DNA from 2 places in the Psychrosphaera haliotis genome. Region 2 is predicted to be linked to the other one. Evidence: predicted binding sites of a transcription regulator. Region 2 holds the regulator's gene; the other holds the start of a gene.
What was found. Region 2 encodes sigma-54, which starts transcription at its own class of promoters, with help from an activator protein. Its sites were predicted from a motif close to GTTGGCACGNNNNTNGNNT; they were not measured.
Positions count from the first base shown of each region.

Region 1 (3,207 bases), 490 kb from region 2:
AGTTAATGGCCTTACTTTAGAGGCGGTAGGCGTTTCTGTACCTTTAGGTGGTCACTGTCGAATTCAAACCTTGAACGGTGAAGTAGACGCTGAAGTTGTTGGTTTTGAAAACGATAAAATATTTTTAATGCCCACGGATCAAGTTGACGGTATTGTGCCTCGAGGTCGTGTTACTACGTCTAGTCGTGGTCAGAAATTACCACTTTCTCTAGAGCTTCTAGGACGAGTTATTGACCCTTCGGGAACACCGCTAGATGGTTTAGGTCCGATAGAGGCCGATCCAGGTGCAACTCACAAAACTAAACCAATAAACCCACTATCAAGACGACCAATAAAATCCTCTATAGACGTTGGTGTTAAAGCAATTAACGGTATCTTGACCGTTGGACAAGGGCAGCGAATGGGCCTGTTTGCCGGCTCAGGTGTTGGTAAGTCAGTTTTACTTGGCATGATGACCAAAGGTACTACCGCAGATGTAGTAGTGGTTGGTCTAATAGGCGAACGTGGCCGAGAAGTAAAAGAATTTATCGATGAAATACTTGGTGAAGAAGGGCGTCAAAGAGCGGTAGTGGTTGCTGCACCTGCTGATATGGCGCCTATTAGAAGATTAAAAGGTTGCGAAACGGCAACACAGGTCGCGGAGTATTTTCGTGACCAAGGTTTAAATGTACTGTTGTTAATAGACTCCATCACCCGTTATGCTCAAGCTCAACGAGAAATCGCGTTAGCAATTGGAGAGCCACCGGCGACTAAAGGTTACCCTGCATCAGTATTTGCAAAGCTTCCAGCATTGGTAGAGCGTGCCGGTAACGGTGGAGAAGGACAAGGTTCAATAACGGCTTTCTATACGGTTTTATCAGAAGGTGACGACCTACAAGATCCAATTGCAGATGCATCTCGTGCAATACTTGATGGTCACATTGTACTATCACGAGACCTAGCTGACGCTGGGCACTATCCTGCTATTGATGTAACTAAATCCATCAGTCGAGTTATGCCTCAAGTAACGTCTCAGCAACATATGCAAATGGCGCTTAAGTTTAAAAAGTATCTTTCAGCTTACGAACAAAACAAAGACTTAATATCGATTGGTGCTTATGCGTCAGGTAGCAATCCGGTAGTAGATAAAGCGATTCAACTTAAGCCGGTAATAGACGCTTACCTACAACAAACTATGTCAGAAATTTACCCTTACGATCAGTCGTTAATGCAGTTACAAGCGTTAACAAATGAAATGCCATAAAAGGTAAGTACTGATGAAAGAAGACAACCAATTACACATACTAAAAAAAATAGAGACTGACAAAGAGCAGCAAGCTATTACGGCTATGCAATCGGCGCAGTCTTATTTGCAAGCCAATCAGGCTAAGTTAAAAGAAGTACAATCCTACAAACTCGATTACTTAAAAAAAATGCAAAGTCGTGGGGTAAACGGTATTGGCGGTGCAAGTTACCAGCATTATCAACGTTTTATTGTGCAGCTCGACCAAGGCATTGCAGCTCAAATGAACGTCGTTGATATCGCCAAGCAAGTACTTGAGCAACGAAAACAAGAGTGGTTTGTACAAAAAAACAAAGTAAAAGCCGTAGATACTTTACTTACTCAAAAAGCTAAGGCTAGGCAACAACGAATAGACAAGTATGAACAAAATCAGTCAGATGAGTTCGCGTCTCAGCAATATATTCGTCGTCAGATGGCAAATAAAATGGCTATTAATAGCTAAACTTACACGCCATTAAAACTTAAATTCGAAAAACTTCTAACTTTTAACTTTTAACTTAAAAATTCAAGTTGGAACGATCCTTGAATATTACCCTTATATCGAGCGGCAATAAACATCATTTTTGATGCCGAAATTGGGTTAGGAGTAATCATGCTACAACAACACAGAATCTTACCAGAGCCTTTACCTACAAAGTCTGTAGAGAAAGAGGTTAGTGTTAGGAAAAGCCAGTATGAGTCGGAAAACAGTAATTACCGACGTGACTTTGATACCACATTGGCGGCAAACAATAGGCGGCAAGAACAGCGTCGAAATGACGATGTTGCGTCGCAGCAAAGAGCAGATTACGACCGCCAATTAGAGCAAAAACAATTACAACGAACTCAGAACGAGCGCCAAACACCAGCAAGGCAGTCTCAATCCGCCGATGGTAATCGCACACAACTTGACGACACTCGACAGGCAACAACTCAAGACAGACCTGCTAAAGAGCACGTTAATAATGCAGATAGAAAGGAACTCGAATCTTCTGTTAAGTCGTTAAAAGAAAATGAATTATCCGAACCAGTTTTGAAAGAGTTGACGGATAAATACTCTGGTGCCGAATTACTTCAAAAGGTAAGAGAGCTTTTAGCTAGCTTAAGTGATTCGAGTAGTGACGCTGATTCATCAGACGTTATTGAGGCTGTAGATGAGTTTGCATCGTTGTTGACCAGCTCTCTTAAGAGTGCTGATGCTAATGAATTGAATTCGCTGTTATCTAATATTAAAAATGAATTTCCAGAGAGTGTTATCGATGACTTTAAAGTTAAGTTGTCATCGCTGTTAGAACAATTATCTAACTTAGAAATCGGTGTTGAAAACACCATGAACGAAAACAGCGCTGCAAGCACTGACGGTTCCGAGTTACTAGAAGATTTAGGAGACTTATTAAAGTCGTTGCTGTTGCCAGATAGCTCAGTTGGTAATGAGAACAAAAATAACCTGAACAGTTCAGATACAGACTCGTCGCAGGGCACTAAAGATCTAGATACCAAAAAATTAGACTGGCTTAACGGATTGCTGAATCAAAATAGTAACAATCAAGCAACTGATAGTGATATCAAAAACGCACAACACACTCAAGGTGAGACCGAAGTAGACTTAACGTCCTCTATTGTGAGTTCGCCAGAATCAAACAAGGTTGCATCGGAAGCTTCAAGCAATGCCCAATCTCTGGCCGTCGACTTTAAAAACAGCGACTCAAATAAAGACACAAGTTCTTACTTGCAAATGGAACTGTCTAGGCTGGCACAAACTCAAGCAGAGCTTAACTCTAAAAGTGCAGTAGGTACTAATAGTGCTAGTGCAGAGGCGTTTTCAAAAGTTAATAGTGAGCTAACTAAGTTAATTAATATAAACAACCCCGTTAAGTTAAATATTAACAATGTTATTAACTCAAACCTTGTGGGTTCAACAAACAATGAGAGTGCCAATACAAGCG
Region 1 covers NZ_BAAAFQ010000004.1:195,832-199,038, reverse strand. Annotated here, with positions in the region: gene fliI (flagellar protein export ATPase FliI) at 1-1,243, shown strand, start outside; gene fliJ (flagellar export protein FliJ) at 1,257-1,724, shown strand; gene ABD009_RS03565 (flagellar hook-length control protein FliK) at 1,875-3,207, shown strand, end outside.
Region 1: a site for sigma-54 is predicted at 1,792-1,810, ahead of ABD009_RS03565 (flagellar hook-length control protein FliK). Genes of this name have one in related genera too.

Region 2 (3,207 bases):
ACGACGAATAAGTACTTCATCTTTGGCATCGATATAAAGAACCGTGGTTTTTACACCTTTAGGTAAGAAGTCCAAATTATCCATTAACTCTTGTTCAGAGCTTGGTAAGTTTCGAACATCAATGCTTACAGCAACTTGTGGGTAATTTTGTGATAACGAATGCGATAGAGCAGGCAGTAAGTCTACTGGCAGATTGTCAACGCAGTAGTAACCTAAGTCTTCAAGTACTCTAAGTACTACCGTCTTCCCTGAGCCTGAACGGCCACTAACTATAAATATATGCATGATTAAGCAGCTTCAATTACGTTGTATAAGTCGTTATCTGTTTCGGCACTTCTAATTCGTTTCAGCATATCTTTGTTATCAAAGATTTCTGCAATAGACGCAAGCGTTTGAAGATGCACATCACATTGATCTTCAGGCACTAATAGTGCAAAAAATACGTCTACTGGGCGATTATCAATCGCGTCGTAATTTATTCCAGGGTGACTAACCAATAATACCGCGACTGGTTCACCTTTTGGGGTGATTTTTCCATGAGGAATGGCTACACCATTTCCTATTCCTGTACTTCCTAGTTTTTCGCGATTCATTAGACTCGCCAATATATCTGTGCAAGTTAGATCAGGTAACTTAGTACTAGCAATCTCGGCAATATGCTCTAGGATCTTTTTCTTGCTTTGGCAGTCTGCCAGCACTTTTGTGCAGTCAGGTTGCAGAAGTAACTTTACATTCATGGTTTTATTTTACTGCTATTTTCTTTTGATCTTATCTCAAAAGATGGATTAAAAGTACCGTCCTTGGCACTTTAATTTTAATGAGAGAAGTTAGTGTCGAATTAACTTTTCTTTATGCTTAATAACTTGACGATCAAGTTTATCAATTAATGAGTCAATAGCAGCATACATATCTGTATGCTCCGATGTAGCAAAGAGCTCTCCACCGTTAACATGCATGGTCGCTTCTGCTTTTTGGCTTAGCTTTTCAACGTCTAAAATCACATGGACGTTGTTAATGTGGTCAAAATGACGCTGTAACTTTGCAAATTTCGTATCAACATACTCTTTTAAAGACTCTGTTGCATCGACATGACGACAAGTTAAATTAATTTGCATATGCACTTCCTTCTTAATTGATAAAATGGGTGTATTACACCAATCGTTTTCTCTGGTTTGAAGGGGGAATGTTTAACGACTCCCGGTATTTTGCGATAGTTCTTCTGGCTACTTGGATGCCCTGTTCGGCCAGAATATCGGCAATCTTACTGTCACTTAACGGTTTTACTTGGTTTTCAGCGGCAACTAACTTTCTAATTAAAGCTCTAATTGCGGTTGATGAACATTCACCACCATTTTCGGTGCTAACGTGGCTAGAGAAGAAGTACTTTAATTCAAAGATTCCTCTGGGAGTGTGCATGAATTTTTGTGTTGTCACACGTGATATTGTGGACTCATGCATATCAACCATTTCTGCTACATCGTTTAGAACCATTGGCTTCATAGCTTCTGGACCATATTCAAAAAAGGCTTGTTGCTGCTGTACTATACAATTTGATACCTTCAATAAAGTGTCGTTTCTGCTTTCTAAACTTTTAATAAACCATTTTGCTTCTTGTAAGTGTGAACGAACAAATTGAGCATCAGAGCTATTAGTTGAAGTTTTAGACAGTGAAGCGTACTGTTCGTTCACTTTAATTTTAGGCATAGAATTGGGATTTAGCTCTACTAACCAACGACCTTTTTTCTTAATTACGCTAACATCTGGAATTACATAGTCAATTTCATCTTTAATAACTAAGCTAGCAGGGTTTGGGTTCAGAGACTGAATGAGCTCTAAGGCTTCTTTTAAGTCATTTTCTTTTAATTTTGTTTTACGGAGAATGGTACGGTAATCGCGATTAGCCAGTAGGTCGATATTCTCGGCAATTAAATCAATAGCTTCCTGTCTAAAAGGCGTATCAATACTATATTGTTGCAACTGAACAAGTAGGCATTCTTGCAAGCCTCGGGTAGCAACACCAATAGGATCAAAGTGTTGGATACGCTTTAATACGGCCTCTACTTCTTCAATTTCAACATCTTCAATATCTACAGACTCTACGATGTCTTCTGTTGATACGGTCAAAAAGCCTTTATCATCGATGGCGTCAATAATCGCGGTAGCAATGGCTAAGTCATGTTCTGAAAAAGGAGAAAGATTAAGTTGCCACTTTAGATGGTCTTGAATATCCAGCGTTGTTTCACCCTGGTAAACGGTGTCTTCGCCTTCGTAGGCTGGGCCTGAGCTAGCAGGAGCCGCACTCATGTAATCGTCCCAACTAGAGTCAGTAGGGAGCTCGTCACCTATTGTTTGTTCTTGAATGTTTTCGTTGGTATCACGTTCATCTTTGGTCCATTCAATTTCATCGTCATTTGAATTAGATGCGGCTTCATTTTCATGGCGGTCGTGATTGTCTTTAGGGAGTTCAATATGCTCAACAGAACCATGCTCCTCGTCATTTTCTAACAAGGGGTTGCTGTCCAAGGCTTCTTGGATTTCTTGTTGCAGTTCTAACGACGACAATTGCAACAAACGAATTGCTTGTTGTAATTGAGGGGTCATAGTTAACTGCTGACCCATTTTAAGTTGTAGTGTTGGTCTCATTTGATCCCAGTAAAGTACTGACTAAAATAAACTTATTTGTACTAACAAAATATCAAAGTTTGAACTGGTCACCAAGATAAACTTTCTTCACAATGTCACTTTCTAGTACCTGTGAAGGAGTTCCTTCGGCAATTAGCTCCCCATGACTTACGATATAGGCTTTTTCACAGACATCAAGTGTTTCACGGACATTATGGTCAGTAATAAGAACACCTATTCCCTTTGCAGTTAATTGTTGGATTATTTTTTTGATATCTATCACCGAGATAGGATCAACACCTGCAAAAGGTTCGTCTAAAAGAATAATTTTTGGATCTGCCGCTAAAGCACGTGCAATCTCTACCCTGCGACGTTCACCGCCAGATAAGGCCATACCAAGGCTGTCCCGTATATGATCGATATGAAACTCCGCAATAAGATCATCTAACAAGTCTGCTTGCTGGTTAGCATCAATGTCTTTGCGCATTTCTAGAACTGACATGATGTTTTGTGAAACCGTAAGCTTTTTAAATATCGAAGACTCTTGTGGAAGATAACCGATACCTTTACGAGCTCTTACGTGCA
Region 2 covers NZ_BAAAFQ010000004.1:687,720-690,926, reverse strand. Annotated here, with positions in the region: gene rapZ (RNase adapter RapZ) at 1-285, opposite strand, end outside; gene ABD009_RS05690 (PTS sugar transporter subunit IIA) at 288-737, opposite strand; gene hpf (ribosome hibernation promoting factor) at 828-1,115, opposite strand; gene ABD009_RS05680 (RNA polymerase factor sigma-54) at 1,150-2,643, opposite strand; gene lptB (LPS export ABC transporter ATP-binding protein) at 2,696-3,207, opposite strand, start outside.